2 regions of the Cellulomonas sp. P4_B5_2 genome follow, and region 1 is predicted to be linked to the other one. Evidence: predicted binding sites of a transcription regulator. Region 1 holds the regulator's gene; the other holds the start of a gene.
The links. The regulator HspR, encoded in region 1, represses chaperone genes until heat shock. The targets are predictions, from matches to a motif close to AAGTTGAGTCNNNNNGACTCAACTT.
Positions count from the first base shown of each region.

Region 1 (7,952 bases):
CAGAGCCGCCGTCGCTTCCTACCCCGCCCGGTCGGGGGAGAATGGGTGACAGCAACACCTGCTGCGACGAGGAGTCACACGTGCCCGAAGGAACTGTCCGCTGGTTCGACGCCGAGCGGGGGTTCGGCTTCCTCTACCTCGGTGACGGGGCCGAGGACCTGTTCGTGCACGCATCCGAGATCGTCGGCAACGACGACGTGCTCCGGGAGGGGCAGGTCGTCGAGTTCGAGATGGGCGAGGGTGACCGCGGCCCGCAGGCCCGCCGCGTCCGGATCACGGGCGACCACGCCCCCGACGCACTCCTGGGTGTGCTCGGCACGGTCTCCTGGTACGAGCCGGGCAAGGGGTACGGCTTCATCACGCCCGACGGCGGTGGTGCGGAGATCTTCGTGCACAGCTCGGCCATCGTGGGCGGCGGCGTGATCTCGGACGGGCAGCGGGTGGCGTTCCTGGTCGTCGACGGGGAGAAGGGGCCGCAGGCGGACCACCTGTTGCCGCTCGGGGCTGAGGCCACCGGACGCCCCAGGGCGTCCGACGGTGCGGACGGCACCGTGTCCTGGTACGACGGGGAGAAGGGCTTCGGGTTCGTCACCCCCGACTCGGGCGGCGAGGACCTCTTCGTCCACGTCCGGTCGCTGCCGTCGGGGGTGACCGAGCTGTCCGAGGGCGATCGCGTGACCTTCGACGTCGGCACGAGCGAGAAGGGGCTCCAGGCCCGCAACATCCGGCTCGTGGGGAGCGCCCCCGCGGCGCCGGCACGCGCACGGTCCGGCCCCCCGAGGGAGTCCGGCGGCCCTGTGCGCGGCGGCGAGGGCGTCGTCGCGCGCTACGACGCGGAGCGCGGGTTCGGCTTCATCACCCCGGATGCCGGGGGTGCTGACCTCTTCGTGCACGTGTCGGTCGTGCGGGGCGCCGAAGGGCTGGAGGAGGGCGATCGGGTCCGGTTCCAGGTGCGCCAGAGTGACCGGGGACCGCAGGCAGACGGCGTCGAACGGGTCTAGGCGACGCCTCGCCCGGCGCCGCGGTGAACCCTCAGACGTACGTCGTGCGGGCCGCCACTGGTGTCAGATGGCGCTTCGCACCGCGTGGCGCACGTAGATCACGCCGTTGCCGAACCGTCGGTGATCCAGCAGCTCCAGGTCGAGCCGTACCCCTCGCGGCAGCGCCGGCTTGCCGCCGCCCACGAGCACCGGGCACAGAAGGAGCACGCACTCGTCGACGAGCCCGTGCCGGAACGCCTCAGCCCCGAGCGTCGCGCCGCCGATGCTCAGGTCCGAGCCCGACTCCTCCTTGAGCCGTCGTACCGCCTCGGGATCGAACTGCCGCTCGATCCTCGTGCGCGCCGTCGACACCGCGTCGAGCGTCGTGGAGTAGACGACCTTGTCGGCGTCACGCCAGATCCCCGCGTACTCGCGGACGACGGCCGGTTCGTTCGCCAACCAGTCGTCGTCCTCCCAGACGCGCATCGTCTCGTACATGCGGCGGCCGTAGAGCGACGTGCCGATGTGCCGCTCGTGCTCGTTCCAGAACGCGTGCACCGCTTCGTCGGGTACCGACCAGTCGAAGGAGCCGTTCTCGTCCTCGAGGTAGCCGTCGAGCGAGGTGTTGGCTGCGTAGATCAGCTTGCCCATGGAGGCCTCCGGCCGGACGTGGACCTCGTCGTCGACCTGCGAGACGACGATCGCCTCACCGGTCGTGCCTGCCGCAGCCCGGCTTGACCGGACCCAGCGCCGAGTTCACGGCGGCCGTGTAGGCCTCGTAGCCAGCGGCTGTCGGGTGGAAGGCTCCCGGGTCCGACGGCCCGAGGATCCACGGATCCGGCGAGTTCGCTCCGTGGCCGTCGAATCTCTTGCGAACGTCCACGAACTGGAAACCGGCGCGGTCGGCGGCGGCAGCGATCACCGCGTCGAGGGTGTCCGCAGCGGCGTTGAGGGTGCTGAGCTCCGCCGACGAGGCGGCGAGGTAGGCGCCGTACTCGGGGGAGAACAGCCGCGGATAGCCGGTCACCACGACGTGGGCGTTGGGGGCGGCCGCGGCGACCCCGGCGTACACCGTGTCGAGCAGGGCCGGCAACAGGCTCGTGGTCCGTGCGTCGACGACGGCGACCGCGCCGGTGCACAGGGCGTCGGTGCCGCCGAGGCAGGCGGCGACCGCACTCGACCAGCCGATGTCGTTGCCGCCGACGGTCAACGTCACCAGGTCCGTGTCGGCATCCAGCGCGGCGAGCTGGCCGCCGGTGACCAGCGAGGTCGTGGTCGCGCCCGCGCAGGCGACGAAGTCGTCGAGTCGCAGGCGTTGGCGCCCGTCGAGCTGCACGGCGTAGGCACTCTGCGAGCGGCCGCACTCGGCGTAGGGCGGGACGCCGTACCCGGAGGCGTACGAGTCACCGAGGGCGTCGTAGACGACGCGCGACGCGGCGGTGGGCGCAGCGCTGGCGACGGAGCCGGCTGAGCCGACGAGGGCGAGCGCCGCGAGCACGGCGAGGACGGCGGACCGCGCTGTGCGCAACGAGCGCTTCATCACTGCACCGTAGCCACATCGCCGGACGCGTGCCGGTCGAGCGGCTCCCGCTGCCGCCGGGGGAATGCGACGCGCACTCGCAAGGTTGAGCCCAACAGACTCAAGTTCGACCCACCCGAGTTTGCGCCGAGCCCCAACCCGACGCAGACTTGAGCCAGCCGGACTCAAGAGCGAGACGACACACCCCAGTACGACACGAAAGAAGGCACACACATGGCACGAGCAGTCGGCATCGACCTCGGCACCACCAACTCGGTGGTCGCAGTCCTCGAGGGCGGCGAGCCCACGGTCATCGCCAACGCCGAGGGGTCGCGCACGACGCCGTCGGTGGTCGCGTTCTCCAAGACGGGTGAGGTGCTGGTCGGCGAGATCGCCAAGCGCCAGGCCGTCACCAACGTCGAGCGCACGATCTCGTCCGTCAAGCGGCACATGGGCACGGACTGGTCGCAGGCGATCGATGACAAGAAGTACACCGCGCAGGAGATCAGCGCGCGGGTGCTCTCCAAGCTCAAGCGTGACGCGGAGGCCTACCTGGGCGAGCCCGTCACCGACGCGGTCATCACGGTCCCGGCGTACTTCAACGACGCCGAGCGCCAGGCCACCAAGGACGCCGGCGCCATCGCGGGCCTCAACGTCCTGCGCATCATCAACGAGCCCACCGCGGCCGCCCTGGCCTACGGCCTGGAGCGCGGCAAGGAGGACGAGCTCATCCTCGTCTTCGACCTCGGTGGCGGCACGTTCGACGTGTCCCTCCTCGAGGTGGGCAAGGACGACGACGGCTTCTCGACGATCGAGGTCCGCGCGACCTCCGGCGACAACCGGCTCGGCGGCGACGACTGGGACAACCGGATCGTCGACTTCCTGGTCTCCGAGGTGAAGAACTCCACGGGCGTCGACCTGGCCAAGGACAAGATCGCCGTGCAGCGTCTGCGCGAGGCGGCGGAGCAGGCCAAGAAGGAGCTCTCGTCCGCGACGAGCACCAACATCTCGCTGCAGTACCTGTCCATGAGCGAGAACGGCCCGGTCCACCTGGACACCAAGCTCACGCGTGCGCAGTTCCAGCAGATGACGCAGGACCTGCTCGACCGCACCAAGGAGCCGTTCCGGTCCGTCATCCGTGACGCCGGAATCCAGCTGTCCGCGATCGACCACATCGTGCTCGTCGGCGGCTCCACCCGTATGCCGGCCGTCAGCGAGGTCGTCAAGGAGCTGACCGGCGGCAAGGAGCCCAACAAGGGCGTCAACCCGGACGAGGTCGTCGCCGTCGGTGCCGCTCTGCAGGCCGGCGTCATGAAGGGCGACCGCAAGGACGTCCTGCTCATCGACGTCACCCCGCTGAGCCTCGGCATCGAGACCAAGGGCGGCGTGATGACCAAGCTCATCGAGCGCAACACGGCCATCCCGACCAAGCGCTCGGAGATCTTCTCGACGGCCGAGGACAACCAGCCGTCCGTGCTGATCCAGGTGTTCCAGGGCGAGCGTGAGTTCGCGCGGGACAACAAGCCGCTCGGCACGTTCGAGCTGACCGGGATCGCGCCCGCGCCGCGTGGTGTGCCGCAGATCGAGGTCACGTTCGACATCGACGCCAACGGCATCGTGCACGTGTCCGCCAAGGACCGCGGCACCAACAAGGAGCAGTCGATGACGATCACCGGCGGCTCGGCCCTCCCCAAGGAGGACATCGAGCGCATGGTGCGCGAGGCCGAGGAGCACGCCGCCGAGGACAAGGCGCGTCGCGAGGAGGCCGAGACCCGCAACTCCGCCGAGCAGCTCGTCTACTCGACCGAGAAGCTGCTGGTCGACAACGCCGACAAGCTGCCCGACGACGTCAAGACCGAGGTCCAGGCCGCGGTCGGCGAGCTCAAGACGGCGCTGGCGGGCACGGACATCGACGCGGTCAAGGCCAAGCACTCGGCCCTGCTCGCGGCGAGCCAGAAGATCGGCGAGGCGATCTACTCCGCCGAGAACATGGCGGGCGCTGCGCCGGCCGACGAGCAGCCTGCGGCTGACACGTCGTCCGACGAGGACGTCGTGGACGCCGAGATCGTCGACGACGAGGACGAGGCGGCATCGAAGTGACGTCCGGGACCGAGGACGCCGACGGCGACCTGACGCCCGAGGAGCAGATCCTCGCCGACGCGGAGTCCATCGCGGCCTCCGCCGAGGAGGAGGTCGTCCTCGAGGGTCTCGTCGAGGCGGAGAAGCTCGCCGCCGAGCGTCTGGACGAGCTCCAGCGCTCCAAGGCGGCGTACTACAACCTCGAGCAGCAGTACTCCGGGTTCGTGAAGCGGTCGAAGGCCGACGCCCTCGCCGCCCACGACCGCGGCGTGCACGAGATCGTCGAGGCGCTGATCCCGGTGCTGGACGACATCGAGCTGGCTCGCCAGCACGGTGACCTCACCGGACCGTTCCTGCCCATCGCGGAGAAGCTCGACGCGACCCTCGGTCGCTTCGGGGTGACCCGCTACGGCGCGGTCGGCGAGCCGTTCGACCCCGCGATCCACGAGGCGCTCATGCACTCGCACGCCCCGGACGTCTCGGAGTCGACCGTGCAGATGGTGCTCCAGCCGGGGTACCGCACGCCCGACCGGATCATCCGGGCGGCCCGCGTCGCGGTCGTGGACCCCGAGGCGTAGAACACGGGTAGCGGGGGGGACAGGATTGGCTCGAGAAGGACTTCTACTCCGTCCTCGGCGTGCCCAAGGATGCCGACGCCGCCACCATCAAGAAGGCGTACCGCAAGCTCGCGCGCCAGATGCACCCGGACCACAACCCGGGCGACGCCAAGGCTGAGGCCCGGTTCAAGGACGTCGGCGAGGCCTACGCGGTCCTGTCCGACACCGAGCAGCGCGGCCAGTACGACCAGCTGCGCGCCATGGCGGGCGGCCCGCGGTTCACGTCGGGCGGTCGCGGCGGCGCGGGGTTCGAGGACGTCTTCGGTGGCATGTTCGGCGGTCAGCAGGGCGGCGGTCGCGTCCGCTACACCAACGCCCCCGGTGGTGCGTCGGGGTTCGAGGACATCCTCGGCGGGCTGTTCGGCAACGCGGGTGGCGGGTTCGCCCCCGGCCCGCAGCAGGGTGCCGACCTGGCCACCAGCGCGACGCTCCCGTTCCGGCAGGCCGTGGAGGGATCGACCGTCTCGCTCGTGGTCGAGGGCCGGACCGTGAACGCCCGCATCCCCGCCGGCGTCCGCGACGGCCAGAAGATCCGGCTGCGTGGCAAGGGCCGACCCGGTGACCGTGGCGCCCCCGCGGGCGACCTGGTGATCACCGTGCGCGTCACACCGCACCCCGTCTTCTCCCTCGACGGCGACAACCTGCGCATCACCGTGCCCGTGGCCTTCGACGAGGCCGCCCTGGGCGCGACGATCGAGGTGCCGACGCTCGACGGGTCCACCGTCCGCGTCCGCGTGCCCGAGGGCACCCCGTCCGGGCGTGTCCTGCGCGTCAAGGGCAAGGGTGTCCCCGGCACCAAGGGCGACCTGCTGACCACCGTCCAGGTCGTCGTGCCCCAGCGGCTCAACGCCGCCGCCCGCGAGGCCGTCCAGGCGTTCGGCATCGCGACGTCCGGTGAGGACGTGCGCGCGGACCTGCTCGCCGCGGCGAAGAAGTAGCCATGGCCGGCGAGGACGCCAAGGTGTACGTCATCTCGGTCGCCGCCGAGCTGGCCGGCATGCACCCGCAGACCCTGCGCCAGTACGACCGCCTCGGCCTGGTCAGCCCCAGCCGCGCGAGCGGCCGCGGCCGCCGGTACTCCCTGCGGGACATCGCGACCCTGCGCGAGGTGCAACGGCTGTCGCAGGACGAGGGCGTCAACCTGGCGGGGATCAAGCGGATCMTCGAGCTCGAGGCGGAGCTCGAGGGGCTGAAGCGGCAGATCGAGTACCTGCGCGCGTTCGTCGACCCCGGCCGCCGCGTCTTCACGGCGGACCCGCGCGGCGACGTGGTCGCGGTCAACCGCACGGCCAACCGCCTCCGCCGCCCGACGACGACGACCGACCGCGCAGCAGTAGTCCTCTGGCGCCCCAGCTCCCGCTGACCCCCACCGCAACGTCCGCACTCGATGGGCCTGGAGCCCACACGAGCGCGGACGTCCCGCACCACCACCCAGCAACGTCCGCACTCGAGCGCCCTGGAGCCTCCTCGAGTGCGGACGTCCGCGCATCCGGTTGCGGGAGCGCTCGAATCTGCGGACCCCAGCTCTCGACGCCCGCAGCGTCCGCGCGTTCGGTCGTCCAGGCACTCGAATCTGCGGACGTCCGAGGAGCCACGTCGTCGCGGGTGGCCATAGGGCACCGCGGGTCGGCTGCCTACACTCGGCGCCGTGACGATCGATCTCGGCATTGACCTCGACCGCGCCCGCCGTGACACGCCCGGCGTCGAGCACGTCGCCCACCTCAACAACGCCGGCGGAGCCCTGCGCCCCCGCGTTGTGACGGACACGGTGGTCGCGCACCTGCGGCGCGAGGCGGAGATCGGTCCGTACGAGGCGGAGGCCGAGTCGGAGGACCGCGTCGCGGCGGTGTACGGCTCGGTCGCGCGGCTGATCCACGCGCAGCCCGACGAGATCGCCCTGGTGCAGAGCGCGACCGCCGCCTGGAACGTGGCGTTCTCGTCGCTGCCGCTCACGCAGGGCCAGCGGATCCTCACGGCGCGCACGGAGTACATCAGCAACGCGATCGCCCTGCTCCAGGCGTGCGAGCGCACGGGCGCCACGCTCGAGATCATCGAGGACGACGAGCACGGGCAGGTGGACCTGGACCAGCTGGAGCGCCGGCTCGACGACGACGTCGCCCTCGTCGCCCTGACGCACATCCCGACCGGGGGAGGTGTCGTGAACCCGGCGGTGGAGGTCGGCGCTCTCACGCGCAAGGCAGGCGTCCCGTTCCTGCTCGACGCGTGCCAGTCGGTCGGCCAGCTCGACGTCGACGTGACCGCCCTCGGCTGCGACCTGCTCGCCGCGACCGGCCGCAAGTTCCTGCGCGGCCCCCGCGGCACCGGCTTCCTCTACGCCTCCCGTGCGATCACCGAGCGGCTGGTCCCGCCCGTCCTCGGCCTCGGCGCGGCCACCTGGTCGTCGCCGACGACCTGGGAGGTGGTCCCGGGCGCCCTGCGGTTCGAGACGTGGGAGCGGTCGATCGCCGACAACCTCGGCCTCGGCGCGGCGGCGGACTACGCGCTCGCGATCGGGCTGCCCGCGATCGAGGAGCGGGTCACCGCGCTCGCGGCACGCCTCCGCGAAGAGCTCGCCCAGACCCTCGGAGTCACCGTGCGTGACAAGGGGGTGCGGCGGTCCGGCATCGTCACCTTCACGGTCGACGGGATGCGTGCCGATGACGTCCGCGCCCGCGTCGCCGCCGCCGGTGTGAACGTGAGCGTCACGCGCATCTCGTCGGCCCAGCTGGACTACGGCGTCCGGGGACTGACGGAGGT
Region 1 covers NZ_JBFUHU010000034.1:11,382-19,333, forward strand. The annotation lists gene AC1DUQ_RS04040 (HIT family protein) at 1-49, shown strand, start outside; gene AC1DUQ_RS04045 (cold-shock protein) at 81-1,001, shown strand; gene AC1DUQ_RS04050 (dihydrofolate reductase family protein) at 1,065-1,631, opposite strand; gene AC1DUQ_RS04055 (SGNH/GDSL hydrolase family protein) at 1,687-2,520, opposite strand; gene dnaK (molecular chaperone DnaK) at 2,734-4,599, shown strand; gene grpE (nucleotide exchange factor GrpE) at 4,596-5,156, shown strand; partial or broken gene AC1DUQ_RS04070 (DnaJ C-terminal domain-containing protein) at 5,168-6,133, shown strand; gene AC1DUQ_RS04075 (heat shock protein transcriptional repressor HspR) at 6,136-6,558, shown strand; gene AC1DUQ_RS04080 (aminotransferase class V-fold PLP-dependent enzyme) at 6,844-7,952, shown strand, end outside.

Region 2 (6,530 bases), on a different contig from region 1:
GGCCTTCTCCTTCTCCCACCGCGCGGTCAGCGACGCGAGGTCCTCGCGCCGGTCGGCCAGATCTGCCCGCAGGCGCTGCAGCCGGTCCGCCGAGGCGGGGTCGTCGGACTCGCTGAGCACGACCTCCTCCATCTCGAGCCGGGTCACGGCGCGCTGCAGCTCGTCGATCTCGATCGGCGACGAGTCCAGCTCCATTCGCAGGCGGGACGCGGCCTCGTCGACCAGGTCGATGGCCTTGTCGGGGAGCTGGCGGCCGGTGATGTAGCGGTCGGAGAGGGCGGCCGCGGCGACCAGGGCGGAGTCGGCGATGGTGACCTTGTGGTGCGCTTCGTACCGCTCCTTGAGCCCGCGCAGGATGGCGACGGTGTCCTCCACCGAGGGCTCGCCGACGAACACCTGCTGGAACCGCCGCTCCAGCGCGGGGTCCTTCTCGATGCGCTCGCGGTACTCGTCGAGCGTGGTGGCACCGACCAGGCGCAGCTCGCCGCGGGCCAGCATGGGCTTGAGCATGTTGCCCGCGTCCATGGCGCCCTCGGAGCCGGCACCCGCACCGACGACCGTGTGCAGCTCGTCGATGAACGTGATCACCTCGCCGTTCGAGCCGGTGYTCTCCGCCAGCACGGCCTTGAGCCGCTCCTCGAACTCGCCGCGGTACTTGGCGCCGGCCACCATGGCGGCCAGGTCGAGCGCCACGAGCTTCTTGCCGCGGAGCGACTCGGGCACGTCACCGGCGACGATGCGCTGGGCGAGCCCCTCGACGACGGCGGTCTTGCCGACGCCGGGCTCGCCGATGAGGACGGGGTTGTTCTTGGTGCGGCGCGACAGCACCTGCACGACGCGGCGGATCTCGGCGTCGCGGCCGATCACCGGGTCGAGCTTGCCGTCACGGGCGCGCTGGGTCAGGTCCATGCCGTACTGCTCGAGCGCCTTGTACGTGCCCTCGGGGTTGGGCGTCGTGACCCGCGCCGAACCGCGGACCGCGGGCAGCGCTGCCGCGAGCGCGTCCCGGGACGCGCCCTGCGCGCGCAGGGCTTCGGCCACACCGGACTGGCCGGTGGCGAGGCCGAGCAGCAGGTGCTCGGTGGAGATGTAGTCGTCGCCGAGCGAGCGCGCCTCGGAGGACGCCGCCTCCAGCGCGGTCGACGTGGCGCGCGATGCCGAGGGCTGCGCGACGGTGGAGCCGCTGCTGGACGGGAGGTTCACCAGCATGGCCCGGACGGCCCGGCCGAGCGCACCGCGGTCCGCGCCGACGGCGTCGAGCAGGCCGTTGGCGACGCCGCCCTCCTGCTGCAGGAGCGCGTTCAGCACGTGTGCGGGCTCGAGCTGCGGGTTGCCGGCGGCCGATGCCTGCTGGATGGCGTCGCCCAGGGCCTCCTGGGACCGGGTGGTGAACTTGTCGTCCACGTGACCTCCTTGTGTGTCGAGTCTGCTCTTCGCAACCGCGGCCAGAGTTGAGTCTATTCCGCTCAAGTCTGGAAGCCACCTCGGCAGGTTCGCTCGTGCGACGATCACGCCATGACCGACGACGTGCTCGGGCCCGGCTGGACTGCTCAGACGCTGCCGCTGCGGCCCGACGGCCGCACCCCCGATCCCGTCGCCACCCTCGTCCACCGCACCGGATCACCCAGCCGACGCGCCCTGCTCTACGTGCACGGGTTCGTCGACTACTTCTTCCACACGCACGTCGGTGACGCGCTCGCGGCCCACGGCTACGACGTCTACGCGCTCGACCTGCGCGACTTCGGGCGCTCGATCCGCGACGGTCGGCCGCCCAACCACGTCACCGACCTGGGCGCGTACGCCGAGGAGATCGACGCCGCCGTCCGGATCATCCGCGCCGACCACGACGAGGTCGTCCTGCTGGGTCACTCGATGGGCGGGCTGGTCACGTCCCTGTGGGCGGACGCCCGCCGGGGCGAGCACCTCATCGACGCGCTAGTGCTCAACAGCCCGTGGCTCGACCTGCGCGGCTCGTGGTTCGAGCGCACGGTGTTCACCGCCGTGCTCGACGGCGTCGGCAGGGTCGCCCCGGACGTCGTCGTCGGCAAGATCGGTCCGTTCTACGGGCGCGCCCTGCACGAGGGCACCGGCGGGGAGTGGTCGTACGACCTCGCGTGGAAGCCTCACGACGGCTTCCCGGCCCGCGCCGGGTTCGCCCGGACCATCCGGCGCGGCCACGCGCGCGTCGCCCGCGGCCTGGACATCGACGTGCCGGTCCTCGTCCTGGCCTCCGACGCCTCCGGCCCCGACGACGTCTGGCACGACGCCCTGCTGACCACGGACTCGGTGCTGGACGTCGCGGACATGAAGCGGCTAGCACCCAACCTCGGCCCGGACGTCACCTACGTCGAGATCCCCGGCGGCACCCACGACCTGGCGCTGTCCCCCAGGCCCACCCGCGACACGTACGTCGCCGAGGTGCTCAGGTTCCTGGACGCGCGTCTGGGCTGACCGGGTCCATCAGCGGCGGGCGGTTGGTGACCACCAGCCACGCTGCGAGCGTGGCGAGCACCAACCCGACCAGCAGCGACACCTGCGGCACCACCGCGACCGCCATGAACAGGCTCAGCCAGCCGTTGCGGGTGGCGGCGACGACGATGCCGACCACGGCCGCCCCGACCGCGAGCGCCAGGGGCACCGCGTCCCACGCGGAGTGCACGGCGAACCCGAGCGCGACGCCGACGAACAGCGCGGGGAAGATGCGTCCGCCACGGAAGCCGGACGTGGCGGCGACCAGCAGCGCGGCCAGCTTGATGCCGGCCAGGGCCAGGAAGCCGAGTGCGGTCGTGGTGGCAGCCAGGCCGGGCAGCTCCTGCATCTGCGACAGCCCCTTGAACAGGGTCACCTCGCCGCCGAGCGCGCCGAGCAGGCCCAGCAGCAGACCCCCGGCCGTGAGCATGAGGACCGGGTGGCCGATCCGCAGGAACAGGCGGTGCATCGGCACGAAGAGGTACACGGCGACCAGGCCGACCGCGGCGGCGCCGACGGCGATGACGATCGCGTAGCCGAGGTCCTCCAGGCCGCCGTAGGTGTACGCGGGGACGTCGACGGACAGGTCCAGGTCCTCCAGCTGCAGCATGGTGAGCGCCCCGGCGGTCGCCGCGACCAGAGGAGCGAACAGCCGGTCCCACAGCGGGATGCGGCGGTCGCCCGCATCCAGCTCCGAGAGCAGCAGCGCGGCCGCGACGGGCGTGCCGAACATCGCGCCGATCGTGCCGGACACCGCGATGGCCAGCCACATGGTGGTCTTGACCTTCGGCAGGAAGCGCAGCCCGAGAGCCACCGCCAGTCCCACGTTGATCCCGATGATCGGGTTCTCCGGCCCGAGGCTCACCCCGCCCGCGAGCATGAGGACCAGGGCGAGCGCCAGCCCCGGCAGCACCCGCAGGCCCAGAGGCGCGGCGACCAGCTCCTGCGTGGCCGGGTCCGGACCCGCGTGCCCCGGCACGTAGCGGATGACGAGCCCGATGAGCAGACCGATCGCGGTGAGCACCCCGATGATCCAGAGCGCGGAGTTGGAGTCCACGCCGAGCGCCGCGCTCAGGTCGTCCCAGATCCAGCCCTCGAGCAGCTTGGCCAGCCAGCTGAGCGCGAAGAGCGTGAGCGCGCAGCCGATCCCGACGACCGCCGCGGGCACGGCGAGCCGCAGCAGGCTCAGGACCGGCACCCGGAACTCCTGCTCGGTCGCCATGTCAGAGGCCCGCGTCCTGGGGCTCGGACAGGGAGAGCGTCGCGCCGACCACCGCGGGCGTCGCCGAGATCCGCCGCTCCAGCGACGCGAGCACGTGCGACGCGTCGTCCTCGGCCATGTTGCCCGCCAGGTCGACGGCACCCACCAGGTAGATCTGCCGCGCGCCGACGAACTCGAGCCGGAGCTCGGTGACCCGGTCGACCTCGGGGAGCTCCAGCAGCGCCCGGACGGCCGCGGCCTGCAGGCTCGGGTCCACCGCCTGGCCGACGAGGAACCGCCGGTTGCGGTCGATGAGCACCACCGCGACCACGGCCAGCAGCACCCCGACGAGGATCGAGCCCACCGCGTCCGGGACAGGCGAGCCCGTCACCTGGTGCAGCGCGATGCCGACGAAGGCGATGAGGATGCCGACGAGCGCCGCCGCGTCCTCGAAGAACACCGCCCGCACGGTCGGGTCCGACGTCTCGAGCACGTGCTCGAGCACGTCCCGGTCCTGCCGGGCGGCGGCACGCTTCACCTGCCGTGACGCCTGCACGAACGAGATCCCCTCCAGCACCGCCGAGACCGCCAGCACCACGTACGCGATGACGAAGTCGCTGGCCGGCTCCGGGTGGATCAGCTCCTGGATGCCGTGCGTGATCGACACCCCGGCGCCCACCGCGAACAGCCCGATCGCCGCGAACAGCGACCACACGTACACCTCGCGGCCGTAGCCGAGCGGGTGCGTCGGGTCCGGGGGCCGTGCGGCGCGCCGCTGCGCGATGAGCAGGAACACCTCGTTCCCGGCGTCGGCCCACGAGTGCGCGGCCTCCGCGAGCATCGACGCCGCCCCCGTCATCACGGCGGCCACCGTCTTGGCGACGGCGATGAGCAGGTTGGCCCCGAACGCGACGACGACGGTCAGCGTGCTCTCGCCGTGGGACTCCTCCGTCGACCCCGCGGCGGACACCACGGCGACGGGCGGTTCCCTGGGGTCGCCCGCGGCGAAGGGTGCCATGAGACGTGACTAGCACAGGCACCGGGTGATGTCTCCCCCCACAGAGCGCGTTCTGGCTGGTCGCCCGGGTGCGGCCAGCGCGGCGGGGGTGTTGGGTGAGCGCATGACGACCCACCGCGAGGCATGGCCCACCGGCACCCCGGCGTGGGCCGACATCACGGTGCCGGACGTCGCCGCCGCACGCGCCTTCTACGGTCCGCTGTTCGGCTGGGAGTTCGAGGTCGGCGGTCCCGAGGTCGGCTCGTACACGCAGGCGTTCACCGACGGGCGCCGCGTCGTCGGCTTCGGCGAGCCCATGAACGAGGAGCCCGCGCCCCCGCCCGCCTGGTGCGTCTACCTCGCCACCCAGGACCTCCCCGCGACCGCCGCCGCCATCGCCGAGGCCGGCGGAAAGCAGGTCGTGCCGCCGATGCCGATCCTGGACCTCGGCAGCATGGGCATCTTCGTCGACACCGCAGGGGCCGTGTTCGGGGTCTGGCAGCCCGGCTCGCACACCGGCTGGGACGTGGTCGAGGAGCCCGGCTCGGTGGTCTGGTCCGAGGTCATGGTGCACGACCAGCCCGCCGCGGCCGCGTTCTACGAGCGGGTGTTCGCCTACGACGTCGAGGACCTGAGCGCGCCCGGCTTCACCTATGCGTCGGTGTCCGTCGGCGGCGCACCCGGGGCCGGCGTGGGCGGCTACGGCGCCCAGGCCGGGGCCGACGCGCCCGCCGCGTGGACCCTGTACTTCGGCGTGACCGACACCGACGCGTCGGCCGCGCGTGTCACCGAGCTGGGCGGCACGGTGGTCAGCCCGCCGACGGACTCCGCGTTCGGGCGGATGGCTATCGTGGCCGGGCCGTTCGGCGAGGTCTTCGCGCTGATGGGGCCGACGGCCGACGCCTAGGCTGGACCCTCGTGACCCTCCCGTCCGACGCGTTCCGGCACGTGGCGTCGCGGCCGCACGAGCCGCTGCGCACGTTCCACCCGCGTCGCGCTCCCCTGGGCCCCGAGCGCGAGGACGCCCTGCGGCACCTGTGGCCGCGGCTCGGGTTCTCGGTGCACGACGCGGGCTCGCCGATGCCAGTGGCGCCCGACGGCTCCCTGGACACGGTCGCGCTCTTCGGGCGGTCGGCTCCGGTGGTGCTGGAGATCGGGTCGGGCATGGGCGAGACGACGACCGCGATGGCCGCCGCCGATCCCGCGCGGGACTACCTGGCGGTCGAGGCGCACCTGCCCGGCGTCGCGAACCTCCTCGGCCTGGTCGACCGCGCGGGGCTCACCAACGTCCGGGTGGCCCACGGCGACGCGCTGGACCTCGTGCGGACCGCCGTAGCCGAGGAGTCGCTCGACGCCGTGCACGTGTTCTTCCCCGACCCGTGGCCCAAGGCCCGCCACCACAAGCGCCGCCTGGTGCAGCCGTCGCACGTCGCGCTCCTGCGGTCGCGGCTGCGGCTCGGCGGCACCCTGCACTGCGCCACCGACTGGGCCGAGTACGCCGACGCGATGCTCGCCGTGCTCGCGGCCGACCCGTCCCTCGAGAACACCGTGGACGCGTTCGTCCCGCGTCCGCCGCACCGGCCGGTCACCAAGTTCGAGCAGCGCGGCCTCGACCTGGGCCACGAGGTCCACGACCTGGTGTTCCGGAGGATCCGATGACGTTCCGCATCCTGCTCGTCCCCGGCGTCAACCCCGACCGCTGGCTGCGCGTCTGGCAGGAGCGGCTGACGGACGTCCCGGTCGAGCTGGTGCACGCGCAGCCCGACGAGGCCGTGACCGTCCTGCGATCGGGCCGTGCCGACGTGGCCCTGGTCCGGCTGCCCGTGACCGATGACGACCTGTCGACCATCCCGCTGTACACCG
Region 2 covers NZ_JBFUHU010000003.1:237-6,766, reverse strand. The annotation lists gene clpB (ATP-dependent chaperone ClpB) at 1-1,404, opposite strand, end outside; gene AC1DUQ_RS00325 (alpha/beta hydrolase) at 1,516-2,451, shown strand; gene AC1DUQ_RS00320 (ion channel protein) at 2,423-3,691, opposite strand; gene AC1DUQ_RS00315 (cation diffusion facilitator family transporter) at 3,693-4,688, opposite strand; gene AC1DUQ_RS00310 (VOC family protein) at 4,792-5,574, shown strand; gene trmB (tRNA (guanosine(46)-N7)-methyltransferase TrmB) at 5,586-6,326, shown strand; partial or broken gene AC1DUQ_RS00300 (LysR substrate-binding domain-containing protein) at 6,323-6,530, shown strand, end outside.
Region 2: the regulator HspR is predicted to act here: its motif matches at 1,449-1,473, upstream of clpB (ATP-dependent chaperone ClpB).